DNA from 2 places in the Priestia sp. D3YE.R1 genome. Region 1 is predicted to be linked to the other one. Evidence: riboswitches for the same ligand, from Rfam matches in the RefSeq annotation. Region 1 holds a riboswitch; the other holds the start of a gene.

Region 1 (8,520 bases):
AACAAAGAATTATCCATTACTATCCTATAGAAATGCACAAATGATGTCAAAAATAAAGATTATCAAAATGGCTTCAAGTATAAATTTCCTTTTCATACAAAAACTATATAGACTAAAAAGAAGAAATTCCGTTTCTTTTCGTTCAATGTAGTGGAGGATGAGCAATGCGTATAAAAAAACTATCTGAGTTAACGAATAAATCCAAACAGCGGAAAGAAAAAGCTGATGAATCGAAGGACTCTAAGAAAACTAGTGCTTCTTCTACACATGAAGAGCAGAAATTATCGGAGAGGGTGGGAGATAATTTATCCAGCATGAAAAAAGCACTGGGACAGAGTACGGACTTAGTGGTACGAGAGTTTCGAATTTCGATTGAAGAAAAATTCACTTTAGGTGTTGCTTACATCGACGGATTAGTAAATAAAGACGAAGTTGAACACTATGCGCTGGACTCCATTATGCACTATCAAGATGAACATTTAACACATGATGATGGCATCGTTAATATGTACGAATTGATTAAAAGCTATAGTTTGGCAGCAGGTGAAATCATGGAAGCAAAGACATTGGATGATGCTCTTCTTCGTGTTTTATCAGGAGATACGGTGCTGTTTTTAGAAGGGTATCAAACGTGTATTGTAGCAAGTACAAGAGGGTGGAGAGACAGGGCTGTTTCTGAACCACAATCTCAGACCGTTGTAAGAGGACCTCGAGACAGTTTCACAGAAACACTGCGAACGAATACTGCATTGATTCGGCGCCGAATAAAATCTCCAAAACTTTGGATTGAATCTCAGCAAATAGGAGAGTTTACAAAAACGGATATTGCGCTCGTTTACATAGACGGCATTGCGGATGAACAGGTCATTCAAGAGGTAAAGGCGCGTCTTTCTAAAATTGATATAGACGGTATTTTAGAGAGCGGATACATCGAAGAGTTGATTCAAGATGAAGATTATACACCTTTTCCTACTATGCATAACACGGAACGTCCAGACTCCGTGGCAGCAGGTCTTTTAGAGGGGCGAATAGCCATTTTAGTAGACGGTACACCTTTTGTATTAATGGTTCCTGCCCTATTTATTCAATTTTTTCAAGCGGCCGAAGATTATTACCAGCGCGCAGATATTAGTACATTGATTCGCTTAATGCGCTACATGGCATTTTTCTTAGCCCTTTTAACACCTTCTGCTTATATTGCTTTAACTACTTTTCATCAAGAGATGCTTCCTTTTGCTTTGTTAATTAGTATTGCAGCTCAAAGGGAAGGTGTCCCTTTTCCTGCTATTATTGAAGCGTTTATTATGGAAATCACGTTTGAAATTTTGCGAGAAGCGGGAGTCCGATTGCCCCGAGCAGTAGGTTCAGCTATTTCGATTGTCGGAGCACTCGTTTTAGGAGAAGCCGCCGTACAAGCGGGATTAGTATCGCCTGCAATGGTTATCGTTGTATCCATCACCGCTATTAGTAACTTTGTTTCACCGGTGTATGATATGGCCATTGCAGTAAGGATGCTGCGCTTTATTTTAATGGTTTTAGCAGCTACTTTTGGCTTGTTCGGTATTATCCTGGGGCTAATTTTAATGATTTTACATTTATGCAGCTTAAGGTCATTTGGAGTCCCTTATATGACACCTATGGCTCCCTTTGTGAAGCGTGACCAAAAGGATGTTCTAATTAGACGTTCGATCAAAAAAATGAAAACAAGGCCAAAGCTTATTAACGAGAAGAATATTTCACGTCAAAAGACGCAAAAAAACTAAACTGTGCAAAGGCGGCCGGTTACTATGAAAGCATTTCTGATGTTATGTATCTGTTCATTGCTGTTAAGCGGCTGCTGGAGCAGTCGAGAGTTGAATGAGCTAGCCATTACGGTTGCTGTCGGAATTGATAAAGCAGAAGATGGCATTATTGTTACAGTTCAGCTGATTAACCCTGGTGATATTCAAGCCAAAACCCCTACAAACGGGCCTTCTGTTACCACATTCTCTATTAAGGCTTCGTCTGTAATGGAAGGGTTAAGAAAAATAACGACAAAATCCCCGCGGAAAATTTATCTTTCTCATTTACGAATGCTAGTCATTAGCGAAAGCATGGCGAAAGACGGTATCGCTGAAGTTCTTGATTTCTTTGCTCGGGATCATGAAGTGCGTACCGATTATTTTGTTGTTGTTGCTAAAAACACGAAAGCATCGAGCGTGCTGAACGTATTGACAACAATCGAAAAAATACCGGCTAATCATATGTTTGCCTCATTAGATGTGTCACAGCGTATTTGGGCACCTACTAGAGGAGTGAAGTTAAATGAACTAATCAGTAACTTAACGAGTGAAGGAAAGCAGGCGGTGTTATCAGGAGTATTGGTGAAAGGCGACGTGAAAAAGGCAGGAGATATGTCCAACATTTCCCGCACTAATCTTTCCACCTTGCTCAATTTCAAAGGGTTAGGTGTCTTTCAAAATGATAAGCTTCTCGGCTGGTTCAATGAAGATGAAAGTAAAGGATATAACTATATTACAGGAAATGTAAAAAGTACATTAATTGTTATTCCATGTGAAAAGAAAGAAAAACAGCACGATATCGTCGGAGTAGAGATGCTCCGAACGAATGTGAAGGTGACAGCTACTATGAAAAACCATAAACCTCATATTCACGTTAATTTAAAAGGTGAAGCGAACGTAGCTGATGTAGAGTGTCAAGTGAATTTACAGGACCCGGCTGTAATCAATATGCTGGAACGAAAAACAGCAGCAGACGTAAAAGAAAAAATGAATGATGCGGTGGAAAAAGCTCAAAAAACCTACAAAAGCGATATCTTTGGTTTTGGCGAAGCATTTTACAGACAGGATGTAAAGAGATGGTACAAAATGAAAAGAGACTGGAACAGAATTTATGCAGAAGATTTAACCGTCGATTTAGATGCAAAAGTTCAAATCCGCCGCTTAGGCACGTTAAATAACTCATATATGAAGCAAATGAAGCATTAAGGAGAAAGAAAATGGAGGGATTTATCGCCTTACTTGTACTGCTTGCTTATTTGACTAAAAAAATCATCATCAATTTCCGAAAGAAAAAGTATTACCGTGAAATAGTCGTCTATTTTTGCCTCATAGGCTTGGGTCTATTCTTTTGGGGAGCGATTACCCTTCGTAAAGAAGTTCCTACGCCTCTGTACTTTTTAGAGGCCTTAATTAAGCCTCTTACTAAAACTGTTCATCATCTGTTTTTCCCGTGAGCAAGCATGTAAGAGAGAAGGTGCGTATGATGCAAATAAAAGAATTTATTAGTCCAAAACAATTTCTTTTTCTAATTTATGTTTTTTGTATCGGAAGCGCTATTTTGGCAGTTCCTGCTACGTTATTAGAAACCAATAGACAAAATGCGTGGTTTTGCGGTGTGCTTACTATGGGCTTTGCACTTTTAATTGTTGCGGTGCTTTTATGGCTGATTCAGCGTTACCCTCAGCAAACATTCATTCAAATAGCTAAAAAGGCGCTAGGTCCTTATGCCGGAACTTGTATTTCTCTTATCTACATTTTCTTTATGTTCATCCAATCTACATTCTCGCTTCGAGATATCAGTACGTTTATGACGACTCAAATTGTTCCTGAAACGCTTCCTACGTGGATTCACGCTCTTGTTCTATTAGCTGTCATATACGGAGGCTATCTAGGTATTGAAGTGATAGCGAGAACGGCGGAAATCTTTTTGCCGTGGATTATTGTGCCGTTTTTATTGTTAATTGTTTTAAATATTCCTCAGATGAAAATAGATCGTCTTTATCCTTTGTTTGAATTCCGCATGGCTGATTTAGTGTTAGGAACCACTTATTTTTTAGGAAATCCATTTATGGAGTTAGTTTTCGTTCTAATGATTACGCCTCATATAAAAGATGGGAAAAAGGTGAAAAGAATGTTTGTAATGGGCACTGTCGCATCAGGCTTGACGATTATAATTGCAGTTGCGGCTTGTATATTAGCGCTTGGCGCGAATATTGCATCGATGCACAGCTACCCAGTTTATTTATTAGGAAAAATGATTTCGTTAGGTGCCACAATTCAGCATGTTGAAGTATTAGTAGCTATTATTTGGATGTTATCTATCTTTTTTAAAGTTGTCATTGTGTTCTATGCTATTCAGTTAAGTATCGTCCAATTGTGTAATTTACGAGTGCGTAATTTTTTAAGCTTTCCTTTAGGCCTAATTATTACAGGCGTAGCGTATTATATTATTCCGAATACAGCATACTTTAATTATTTTGAAAAATATTACTGGCCGTTTTATTTATTCGTACTAAGCCTCTGTTTTCCCTTATTATTTATTGCTCTTTCTTATATAAAGAAAAATAAGGCAGCCAAAGGCGATAAAAACCAACAAACATAGCATTATTTATACGCATGTGGTATAGTATACGATGACAATTCAAGAAGAAACGCCGTACACGATTGTATATGTACGGGAGAGGTTCGAAAACTCCCTCTATAAAAAACTAAGATCATCGTTGATGACAAAAGACACGGTTTTAGCGTGTCTTCTTTCGCGTGCTTTTCTACAAATACGTCTTTTTGACGTGTATGTTGGCGAGGACGTGTATCTTAGTTGCTTTTTAGGGAGATTGCTGGAAAAGAGCAGTCTCTTTTTTGTGTTATAAATTAGTCACAAAGGGAACGAACGGTTCAATAAAGTTTCTTCTTCTTTTGATTTCAATCAAAAAGGAGACGAACAATGATGATGAAAAATGAAAAAGCTATTGTTGTATTTAGCGGGGGTCAAGATAGTACAACATGTTTATTTTGGGCTTTAAAAAACTTTAAAGAAGTAGAAACGGTTACTTTTCAATACGGTCAGCGTCATAGTCAAGAAATAGAGGTAGCAAAGGCTATTGCAGCTGATTTGGGTGTGAAGCATACCGTATTAGATATGTCACTTTTAAATCAATTAGCACCAAATGCATTAACGCGAGATGATATTGCTATCGAGCAAAAAGAAGGAGAATTGCCTACCACGTTTGTGGATGGCCGCAATCTGTTATTTTTGTCATTTGCAGCCGTACTGGCTAAGAACAGCGGAGGCCGCCATATCGTAACAGGCGTTTGTGAAACTGATTTTTCAGGATATCCAGACTGCCGAGATGTATTTGTGAAATCGTTAAACGTTACGCTTAACTTATCAATGGACTTTGAGTTTGTGATTCATACACCGCTCATGTGGATTGATAAAGCAGAAACGTGGGCTTTAGCTGATGAGTTAGGGGCGCTTGAGTATGTGCGCGAAAAAACGTTAACGTGCTACAACGGTATTGTTGCTGATGGATGCGGCGAATGTCCCGCATGTCAATTGCGAAAACGCGGGTTAGATCAATACTTGCAAACAAAAGAAGGAGGAGAGAAATAATGCTGCAACAAATGTATCCTCAAGTATTTCATGACTATGAATATGAACTGAACAAAGATATGCAGTTTGCTGCGGCACATTTTGTTCCTCACCCAGAAGCAGGAAAATGCCGTCAAGTCCATGGACATACGTATTTTGTAAATCTAACTGTTGCCGGAGATACATTAGACGAAGCGGGTTTTTTAGTAAACTTTGCGCTATTGAAAAAAATTGTTTCTGGTCAATTTGACCATACATTATTGAACGATCATTCTATCTTTAACGAAGAAAATCCAAATGATTTTCCTACAACTGAAGTTGTTGCTCGTAAAATTTATGAGTTGGTTCAAGAATATCTAGACACACTACCAAATAAGCCTTCTTGCGTACAAGTATTCGTGCGGGAAACGCCGACAAGTTACGTAGTTTACCGCCCAAAGAAGGTGAAAAAACGTGGCTAATACAATTCCAGTACTTGAAATATTCGGACCAACGATTCAAGGGGAAGGAATGGTTGTAGGACGTAAGACGATGTTTGTTCGTACCGCAGGCTGTGATTATTCCTGCAGCTGGTGTGATTCAGCTTTTACATGGGATGGATCAGCTAAAAACGATATTCGTCAGCTAACAGCAGAACAAATTTGGATGGAGCTAAAAGAAATTGGAGGAGAGTGCTTTGATCACGTCACCATTTCTGGGGGAAACCCTGCGCTTATCAAGGCAATTGGTTCACTTGTAGAGCTTTTGCACAGTCATGGGGTAAAAGCAGCACTTGAAACTCAGGGAAGCCGTTATCAGGATTGGTTCCTAAAGATCGATGATTTAACGATTTCTCCTAAGCCTCCAAGCTCATTAATGAAAACAAATTTCTCCGTATTAGACGATATTATAGAGACATTAATAAAGGAAAAACGCATGGGGCACATAAGCATAAAAGTCGTTATATTTAATGATGAGGACTTTGAGTATGCAGCATCTGTTCATGAACGTTATCCTGAGGTTCCATTTTTTGTTCAAGTAGGCAACGAGGACTTAACGACAATCGATAATGCGTCTTTAACACAAGAATTGCTTAAAAAGTATGAGTGGTTAATCGACAAGGCAGTGGCAGCTAAAAACATGAACGATGTAAGAGTTCTGCCGCAGGTTCATGCCCTGGTTTGGGGAAATAAACGAGGCGTGTAAGCGCATAGCAAAAAATTTACAAAGAAAAATAAAAACAGATATATACAAAATAAAAAAACGCTGTTAGAATGACAATCGTAGAAAGAGAGGAAATGCAAATGAGCGGTCGAAAAGATGAAGAATTAGAAGGTGTATCACTCCTTGGAAATCAAGGAACAAACTATTTGTTTGAATATTCACCAGAGATTCTAGAAGCATTTGATAACAAACATCCAAATCGTGATTATTTTGTGAAATTCAACTGTCCGGAATTTACGAGCTTATGTCCAAAAACGGGTCAGCCGGATTTCGCAACCATTTATATTAGTTACATTCCAGATGAAAAAATGGTGGAAAGCAAGTCGTTAAAGCTTTATTTGTTCAGCTTCCGTAACCATGGAGATTTCCATGAAGACTGTATGAATATTATTATGAATGACTTAATTAAACTGATGAATCCAAGGTATATTGAAGTATGGGGAAAATTCACACCACGCGGCGGAATTTCAATTGATCCATATACAAACTATGGCCGCCCTGGTACGAAATATGAAGAAATGGCTAATTATCGCCTAATGAATCATGATTTATACCCAGAAACAATTGATAATCGTTAATTCGAACAAACAGGTTGTGTATGCAACCTGTTTTCCATTGCAAAAACAACAGATGAGAAGGTGAAAGAATGTCACAGAGATCAGCATTAGTATTAGGTGCAAGCGGACTTGTTGGTCAAGAACTTTTAAAAATGTTATTAAGCAACAGCTTATATAACGATGTGACAGTGTTTGTTCGAAAAAAGCTACCAATCGAACACACAAAGCTACGTCAGCTCGAAATTGATTTTTCAGAGCTTGATAAGCACGAAGAATGCTTTGCAGTTGATGATGTATATTGCTGTTTAGGCACGACAATGAAAAAAGCAAAAACAAAAGCGAAATTCATTAAAGTTGACTACGAATTTCCTTTAAAAGCGGCTAAATGTGCAGAAAAATATCGCTGCAAAAACTTTTTAACGATTACAGCAATTGGTGCTGATCTTCGTTCGCCATTCTTTTACAGTAAAGTAAAGGGGCAAGTAGAAGAAGATATCGCAAGCTTATATATCCGTTCTACTCACTTTTTCCGCCCATCGTTATTATTAGGTAAGCGCCAAGAGTTTCGCCTATTTGAAAAGCTTGGGGGATACACGTTAAAGTCGTGTTCATTTTGCCTTGTAGGAAAGTGGAGAAAGTATCGTCCAATTAAAGCGTATAACGTAGCCAAATCCATGATGAAAGCTGCACTTGAAGATAAATGCGGTGTTCATGTACATGAAAGCCAAGATATCTATACAGGTGAATGCTATTATTCGTTTACCAACGGCAAGCGCGTGTTATCAAAATAAAGAAAAGCCTCTTCATATGAAGAGGCTTTTTTCTATCTTCCGTCAGCATCCGCGTTCCCATCGCCATCCCCATCACCATCGTGATCGTGATTAGCAGCAGATTCACTCCAGCTTGTGTAGGAGTTAGAATCTTCTTCGGCATAATTCATGGGTTCAACGGATGTTTTTTTATTTGAAGTTTGCTTGCGTTTAAAAACGAACTGCACGATGAAAAAAAGAATGACAATAAGTGCAACGATAAACAATACAGTATCAAACATGCTAATAATTCCTTTCGGTAAGTAGGTAGTAGTAGCTTGTTCTTATTGTCACACGAAAATAAGACCCTTTCAAGAAAAAATGGGGCCTGTTTTTGTTTCTTTAAGGAAACTTTTTTTATCTTAGCCATATATTATTGTATGAAGAAACATTTTAGAAAAGAGGGAATACAGTGAAAAAAAGTTCGAAGGATGTTAAGGTTCAACAGTATATTTACCTCATGTATAAGCTGGGAATTATTACAGAAGAACAAAAGAATCAATTCTTTCAAAACCAATAAAAAAGCAACCGTTTTTGCGTTCCGGTTGCTTTTTCCCTTTACATAGCTGGATTAATAA
Region 2 (8,520 bases), on a different contig from region 1:
CGAACAGTGTATCAGTGAGATGGCTTTAACCGGTTTTAGAGGAAGTGAGGTCGGAAACAAATATCCGCGAAATGTTTCAATCTTAAAAAAGGCATTATCGCTTCGGAATTTGGAAATTGCAAGCGCGTGGTTTAGTACATTTTTAACAACAAAGCCGCTGGAAGAAACGGTAACGCCATTTATTGAACATCGCGATTTTTTATACCAAATGGGAGCAAAAGTAATTGTTGTGTCTGAACAAGGGCACAGCATTCAAGGGCTGATGGATGTTCCTTTATTTAAAGAAAAGCCTGTGTTCACGCCAACAGAGTGGAGCAGACTTACAGAAGGCCTGCACCATCTTGGGAAACTGGCACGAGAAAAAGATATGCATATTGTCTATCATCACCATATGGGAACAGGTGTACAAACAACAGAAGAAATTGAGCAGCTAATGGAGCTTACCAATCCGGAGCTTGTTTCGCTGCTATTTGATACCGGTCATCTTGTCTTTTCAGGAGAAGAACCTCTTCATATCTTAAAAAAATATCTGCACCGTATTAAACATGTTCATTTAAAGGATATTCGTCAAGAAGTAGTTGATCGGGTCAAAGAACAAGACCTAAGCTTCTTGCAAGCGGTAAAAGAAGGAGCTTTTACTGTTCCAGGTGACGGAATTATTGGATTTGATGAAGTGTTTACTACGCTTGCCGCTTCTGATTATAACGGCTGGTTTGTCGTAGAAGCAGAACAGGATCCAGCGCTTGCTAATCCTTTTGAATATGCGCTAAAAGCGAGAAATTTTATTAAAGAAAAAAGCGGTCTTTAATTTCGAATGTAAAAGACTTAATGCCTTTTATATGCTTATCAAGTGAAAGGAGGAGGGGAAATGAAGCCAACCATTTATAGTGTGGCTGAAGAAGCAGGTGTATCAATTTCTACCGTATCAAAAGTCATTAATCAAACTGGTCATATTAGCGAAAGAACAAGACAAAAAGTAATTGAGGTTATGGCGCAGTTGAATTATCATCCAAGCGTCGTAGCATCTGCTTTAACAGGAAAACCCACTAAAACGATTGGGCTTCTCGTACCCGACATCTCCAACCCTTTTTTTGCCGACTTGGCGAGAAGCATAGAAGACCGAAGTCATGAGCAAGGTTTCCATGTAGTAATGTGCAATACCGATAACGATGCGGAAAAAGAGAAGAAGTATCTATCGCTGTTAATTCGTCAAAGAATCGATGGTTTAATTGTAGCATCTGCTTTTCGCAATGCTAATCTTTTAAAAAATATGCTTAAGCAAGATATACCGATTAGCGTTATTGCTTCAGAAATTCCTCACATATCCGTTAATACAGTGACAGTGGATGACTACAAAGGGAGCTCTTTGGCGACTGATTATTTGCTGTCTTTACATCATGAAAAAATTGCAATTATTACAGAAAATGCAAAAAGTAATCACGCTCGTTTAGATGCTTTTCGAGACGCCATGCAAGAAAACGGAATCATCGTGTCACCTCAACATGTTATTACGACCGAAGCAAGTATTCAAAAAGGATATGAAAGTGCTAAGCGGATTTTTTCAATGAAGGAGAAAGTGACGGCTATTTTTGCTTGTAACGATTTACTGGCTATCGGCGTTATGCAGGCGGCAAAAGAATTCAAAATTGATGTGCCGAAGGACTTATCAGTGATTGGCTTTGATAATACCGTTTTTTCTACTACTATTACGCCCATGTTGACGACGGTAGCACAGCCGACAAAAGAAATGGCTGTAAACGTAGTGGATTTGCTGGTTAGAGAAATGGAATACCCAACGATGCATAAAGAACATTTGCTTCTTGAGCCGAAATTAATTATCCGGAAATCAACGGCTCCGTTACGAAGAGACGCTACAGCATCTGCAAATAATTGAATACAAGCAAGAGTATTGCTGTTAATAAAAACTCATCATAGTCACATATTCAAAAGAATCTATAGAGTCTATAAAGAAAAAATGAGTGATTAGTAAATTCTGATTGCGCTACTACATAAAGGAGGAAGTTAAGCATGCTAGTTAAATTAGGTGAATTAAATAAAGGATACAACGTACTTACAGAAATGGCCGGTCAGCACAAAGATATGTTGATGGATATTGGGATCTATAATATGTCTCAAGGAAAAGAGGAAACCTTGCTAGACAGCAGCAGTGAAACGGCTATTCTTTTACTAGAAGGAAAGGTAAAGCTAGAGTGGGAAGGACATTCGAAAGAAATTCAGCGTCAGTCCCTTTTTGAAGAAGAGCCTTGGTGTTTGCACGTTTCAAAAAATGTGGAGGTTAAAATTACCGGGCTTGCCGATAGTGAAGTACTAGTTCAAAAAACGGATAATGAAAAAGAGTTTTCATCAAAATTATATACGCCTGAAGATTGTCAAAACACAGTGGCTGGTGAAGGAGTATGGGAAGGTACTGCTCAGCGTGTAATTCGAACAATTTTTGACTACAATAACGCTCCTTATTCTAACCTTGTTATTGGAGAAGTGATTTCTTATCCAGGAAGATGGTCGAGTTATCCGCCTCATCATCATGACCAGCCCGAAGTGTATTACTATCGTTTTGACAAGCCGCAAGGATTTGGCTGCGCAATGGTTGGAGAAGATGCGTACCGTGTAGTTGATAATAGTTTTATTACAATTCCTGGTGAATTAGATCATCCTCAAGCAACGGCTCCTGGCTATGCGATGTACTTCTGCTGGATGATTCGCCATCTTGATAATAATCCGTGGACAGACCGTATTATGGAAGAAGAGCATAAGTGGTTATTAGAGCCGGGTGCAAAAATTTGGCCTGAAAAATAAATAAAGATCTTTATACGAAATGGGTTTCAAATGTTGAAAAACCCCTAATAAAAAATAATTATGCGTAAAATAATAGTTTATTTTTGTAAAATATGTTTTTATATGTTAAAGTATAGCTTGTATTAATATTCAGGCGATGATATCGCTCTTTTTGGCAGATTCCTTTTTTAGGAGTCTCTTTTTTTTCTAAACAGAAGCAAGAGATCGTATGTCAATCAAGAAAAGGAGATAAGCGTAGCCGCTTATCTCCTTTTCTTTTTAGCATTATCTAACGCTAGGTTCTTTTTCACTACTTTTTCTAAAGCAACCTCCACGTGAACATTTTTTTCATCGATGTCATTCACAAGCACGACGGTTCCTTTTCGTCCCTTAATCTTTAAATCATCACCCGTAGAAGGAATGTTTTCCCGCAGCTGGCTTAATAGAAGCTTTCTGTTTTCAAAAAAGTGGACAGCCACCATTTTATCTCACCTAATTTCATATGATATGTGTGATACAAAGATGTGTATATGAAATCCTTCCTATACATTATGTCGTCAAGGGTGGTTTTAGAACACATTGGATAGACAATTGTTTCATCAATTTATGAAATAAATAGAATGACATAGTTATAAATCTCCTATCCTTGGACATACTTATACTACTAATCTAAAAAGGGATGTGGATGAAAATGAAGGTAGCTATCGGATTAAGTGTATTTACGGTCGTTACAGGAGCAATTGCTTTAGGGGCAGTTTACTTTTTAGCAGGTATCTTTTCTTTTTTCTTAACGGTTTTTTCATAAAAAAATCCACCAAGAGGTGGATTTTTTTATTTAGCAGCGGCTTTTGTTTCATGAGGTGAATTGCCGATAAATCCAAATTTCCCGCCGACAACTTCTTTTACTTCGTGGATGACAATAAAAGAATTCGGGTCAATTTGCTGGATTTTCTTTTTAATTTTTAATAGCTCATTCTTTTTAATAACAACGTAAATGATACGTTTATCTTTATTGGCGTAGTAGCCATATCCGTAAAAGATTGTGGCTGCATTTCCAAATTCACTGGTGATGACTTGCGCGATGTCTTTATATTGATCGGACATAATCGTCATTGCTTTTTTGTTGTGGAAACCTTCGATAACAATATCGACGATTTTGGCGCAAAGATAGACGAATATAAAAGTATAGAGCGTGTTGTTGACGCCAATGGCAAAAAACGATGCTAAAATAATGACGCTGTCCATGTAGAACATACTTTTAGAGATATTATAGCCTTTTGTGTAGTTTAATAAATAAGCTAAAAGAGTTGTACCGCCGGTAGATCCATCCGCGATAAAAATGAGTGCCAGTCCTGTTCCCATGAGTAAGGCGCCGAATACAATTCCTAAAATCATGTCGTGAACGTGAAAGGGAATATAGCTGACCAGACCTAAGAAAACGGACGTCATGACAGCTCCTAGAATCGTATAAAGAATGTTTTTTTTAGTTAGGAATTTATAAGCTAAGGCAATGAATACAAGGTTCACAAGAAATGTGCTGATACTTGTAGGAACATGAAATAAATAATATAAAACAAGAGCGATACCAACCGTACTTCCGTCACCTAATTTATTTGGAATAACAAAAAAATCAATCGATGCAGCAACTAAAAGCGCTCCGGCAATAATTAAAATGATGTCTTTATAGATTGTTTTCAATATGCAAACCTCCTTGATCATTAGGATATTTTCACGTAGATAGTCTTTCACAAATGATAAAATAAAAAACGTCTTAGAAATTGTCTAGTTATAAAACTGATCAACTTCTAAGACGAAGAATTACGATACGTGTATATGTCTTGATCCTGCTTTTCTATGCTTTGATGTCACCGATTATATAAACCTCTGACCGCTATGTCAACGCTATAAGAGATGTTCAACTTTTCAAAAAATAGAAGGCGGTTTCCTTCATAAAAAAAGAATCCTTTGCGACGGCGCAAAGGATTTTCAAATTTATTGGAATAGGGGGAATACGTTATTAGAATTGCCATTTTCATAAATTAATATACCTTTATTTTTAAAAAATTATTTGTTAATGACGATTGAAAGTTTGTAATTCACATGCTGATTTAGCTCTGTCAAAAAATCATTTAATTCTTCATTTGAATGAAATTTGCATTCTAGTAAGTAGCAGCCATCGCCGCTGATTTTAAAGTTGTTGATAACGTACTTCTGCTGACTTTCTATAAATGTAAGGTAGGGGTGGTGATGAATGCTCTGTGTATAGATATTTAAAAATGCATGGACGGTGTAGCCAAGTTTTCGTTCATCAATGTTAATTGTGTAGCCTTTTATAACGCCTTCATCTTCTAATTTTAATACTCTAGCAGAAGCGGCTTGTCCGGTTAGATGCACTTTCTCTCCTAATTCTTTCATCTTCATACGTCCGTTTTTTGACAGCTCTTCTAGTATGCGTTGATCTGTATTATCTAATAACATCGCTACAAATCCTTTCGTATGTCTAATCAAAAGGGTTAACTACTCGATTTCAACCATGTATACGGATATGTCTTCTATTTTATACTAAAGAAAAGTAAGAAAAAAGAGCAGTCAATGTTCAAGATATAGAAAGCGACATTAGTTTGTAAACAGCTAGATTGACGAAAGCTTAAGCTTGCTGTATGATTCTTTGAGTGTTTACGTGGTTCGTAACCATCCCACGTTAAAAAACTAAGGAGAGAATAGTAAGATGAATATAAGAACACTTTGCGTCAACGGACTTTTAGCGGCTATGTATATTGCTGTTAGCATGTTAATTCAGCCGTTTGGCTTCACCAACATCCAATTTCGTATATCAGAAATGTTCAATCATTTAATTGTGTTTAATAAAAAGTACGTGTACGGCATTGTACTAGGGGTATTTCTCACGAATTTGTTTTTTTCACCAATGGTCGCTTATGATCTGGTGTTTGGGGTAGGACAATCTGTACTATCATTATTTATTACCATTTTTTCTATGCGATACATTAAGAGTATGTGGGCTCGTATGCTTATTAATACACTTGTGTTTACGTTTACGATGTTTATTATTGCGTTTGAACTGCACCTAGCATTTGATTTACCATTTTTCTTTACATGGTTAACAACAGCTGTTGGTGAGTTCGTTGTTATGCTTGTTGGAGCACCAATTATGGCGGCAATTAATAAACGTGTACAATTTAATAAGCTAGTTGGATAAAAAGATGCGAATGTGATAAATCTCACAGCCGCATCTTTTTTTCTCTGTTATTCTATAGATGTAGTGATAAACCCCTTATTATTGAAGAGCTTTTCACGCATGGACAAATTACCCATATCTAGCATGTGAAAAGAGCAGGTCGCATTTGCGTTCTGCTTTTTTTGCGTAAGGAAATAGCAAGTATTCGATTAGATTGTTTTGAAAGAAGGAGTGACAAATCTCACAGCGCACTCTTTGTTCTTTTGTTACGATATACATATAGTTGGCAAACTCCTTATCGAAAAGTTTTTCGCACAACAACACATTACCTATGCGTAGCAATTAAAAAAGCAGACTGAAGAGGTTTGCTTTTTTAATTGTTTGTTTTTACCATTAAATAACTTTTTTGAGTTATAATTGTAAAATAATCTTTGTTACGAGAGAGGGGATTATTTTTTTGAATAGAAAGTTAGGAATTCTCGTTTTATTAGCGTTAGCCATCTTATTTGCCGGGGGTTCAAAAGAAGAAGACAACATTCCTTTAAGAGAACTAGAAAAGATACATATTAACGTCATCAAAGAACAAAAAATGAAGCAAGGGATTTCATATGAATTGGAATTCGTAAACAAGAGCGATTTGACCATCAAACAAAACGACGTATTTTTATCGTATCCACTAAAAATAAAAAACGGTTATTCTGAAAATAAATTTAAGGTGTTAGCGGAAGGTAATAAGTTAAATATTAAGCCAAAACAAAAGGTGAAGTTAACTGCTTTTCTTCCTTATAAAGGGACTAATAAAGAAGCGTTAGCTATTGATGAGCCTGACGTAAAGTGCATAGGATATTGGAATAAGGTCGATGACTACCATCAATTTTCTTTTGGAGGATCTTTGAAGCGAGAATAATAGAAAGTTATTTGTTAAATAGTGGAACTTAAAAGGTGTGAAATCGTATATAAACCAAGGGGGAGATTTCATTGAAGAGATACGGACTGTTTATCATTAGCTTCATCGTGTTGCTAGGTAGCTTTCAACTGCTATCAGGCATGATTCTTACGCTTTGGTATGTTCCAGAAAGCGCAGATATGTAGAGTTCAATTGAAGGTTTATCAAATGAAGTCATTTTCGGCAGTCATTCACCTAGCTTTGCTTTTGCAATTCCCATTGTAGCAGCTACAGCCGCTTTTTTCATCTCTAAAAAATGGGTTAGGAAAAGTGCATAAGGGATTTATAAAGGTGGTGAATGAACAGTGAGTGTAGATACGGATAGGTTAGTTAGTTTCTTTATTTTATGGGGAACACCGGCTGTTTTTAGTATAATAGAGTACTTTAAACTGAGTAAAACTGAAAAAAAGAAGTTATCCGAGACTTAACATCTTTAAAATCTATTGTAACAACAGGATTTATATTGATTGGAGGAGTGTTGGCGAGTTTAGGCAGGTTGTTATCTCTGCTGTCTCTGCACCTTATAGGTACTTTTATTTTAGTCATTGGTGGTGTCGTTGGCGCTATTGAAGCATGGAAGGTAAAAAGAAAGAATAGTATTGTTATCCTTGTTTTAATAGTATCTATGATTGCTTTTACATTTATAATATAAATTCTGCATATAACAAGAGCTGCTCAAATTATGAGCAGCTCTTATCAGTTTCTTACTTATTGTGTTTCAAGCTGCTGATCTTTTTTCTTTAACGTAAGAGCGAGCAGGAACGAAACGATGGCGAAAGCGATGGCTACATAATAGACGGTATGGACCCCGCTTGTCATACTTTTTATTTGTAACAGCGTTTTATTTGTTTCATTTGATTGTTGAATAAAGTGCTGAGAAGCCATAGTCATAATACTTGTATACAAAGCGGGTCCGATCGCACCTGACACTTGGTTAATCGTATTTGAAATGGCTGAACCGTGAGCGTGAAGAGGTTTAGGTACTTGATTTAAAGCAAGCGTCATCACGGGCCCTATGCTTAAACCTACCCCAATTGTAAAGGCGGCGTATAAAACAGCTGCGGTCATCGTAGTTGTTTCGCTTGAAATGGTAGTGAACAAACTTAAAATAAATGTTAAAAGGATTAAGCCTGTTAAAAGCAGCGGTTTAAATCCAATTTTATCAAACAAACGTCCTCCGACCATAGCTGTTAGAGCCAGCGTTACTCCTCCTGGAGGCATAAGAAAACCTGATGGTAGCAACTCTATACGGATCAGTCAATCTAGACGTTTAGGTCTTGTATAGGAGTGGAGATTGACGTTAGTTTGACAGGTGTAAGCATTGCTTGAGATGTTAAGAATAAGATTATAAAGTATTTTGGAACTATACTTCTATTACTGTTAAAAAAATATGATCCAGTAATGAAATTAAAAGAAGACGAGAAGCGTATAGCATGTTACGATAGGGACGGTATAGAAATTGACACATATCTGTTTCTAATAGAAGAGACAAATTTTAAAATTTTTAAATGTAAGGTTGTGATTCACCTGAGACTGAATAAATTTATTAGCGAATCTGGCAAAGCGTCAAGACGCGGGGCAG

Evidence for each region. A riboswitch is a leader RNA that binds a small molecule or an ion and turns the genes downstream of it on or off. The one in region 1 is predicted to bind preQ1.
Region 2: it holds a riboswitch for preQ1, as region 1 does, so the genes downstream of both, ACOZIR_RS25215 (QueT transporter family protein) here and queC (7-cyano-7-deazaguanine synthase QueC) in region 1, are expected to answer to the same signal.

What each region holds. Positions count from the first base shown of each region.
Region 1 is NZ_JBLTHW010000002.1:683,614-692,133, forward strand. It holds gene ACOZIR_RS15640 (spore germination protein) at 165-1,763, shown strand; gene ACOZIR_RS15645 (Ger(x)C family spore germination protein) at 1,788-2,987, shown strand; gene ACOZIR_RS15650 (hypothetical protein) at 2,999-3,235, shown strand; gene ACOZIR_RS15655 (GerAB/ArcD/ProY family transporter) at 3,262-4,383, shown strand; PreQ1 riboswitch class I at 4,456-4,499, shown strand; gene queC (7-cyano-7-deazaguanine synthase QueC) at 4,729-5,394, shown strand; gene queD (6-carboxytetrahydropterin synthase QueD) at 5,394-5,834, shown strand; gene queE (7-carboxy-7-deazaguanine synthase QueE) at 5,827-6,558, shown strand; gene queF (preQ(1) synthase) at 6,657-7,154, shown strand; gene ACOZIR_RS15680 (NAD(P)H-binding protein) at 7,223-7,924, shown strand; gene ACOZIR_RS15685 (hypothetical protein) at 7,957-8,184, opposite strand; gene ACOZIR_RS15690 (YkvS family protein) at 8,501-8,520, opposite strand, start outside.
Region 2 is NZ_JBLTHW010000007.1:22,260-30,779, forward strand. It holds gene iolE (myo-inosose-2 dehydratase) at 1-808, shown strand, start outside; gene ACOZIR_RS25190 (LacI family DNA-binding transcriptional regulator) at 869-1,894, shown strand; gene ACOZIR_RS25195 (5-deoxy-glucuronate isomerase) at 2,029-2,817, shown strand; gene ACOZIR_RS25200 (hypothetical protein) at 3,060-3,278, opposite strand; gene ACOZIR_RS25205 (YitT family protein) at 3,628-4,494, opposite strand; gene ACOZIR_RS25210 (Lrp/AsnC family transcriptional regulator) at 4,861-5,274, opposite strand; PreQ1 riboswitch class I at 5,471-5,515, shown strand; gene ACOZIR_RS25215 (QueT transporter family protein) at 5,525-6,013, shown strand; gene ACOZIR_RS25220 (hypothetical protein) at 6,450-6,899, shown strand; gene ACOZIR_RS25225 (hypothetical protein) at 7,402-7,590, shown strand; gene ACOZIR_RS25230 (MFS transporter) at 7,647-8,180, opposite strand; gene rluF (23S rRNA pseudouridine(2604) synthase RluF) at 8,457-8,520, shown strand, end outside.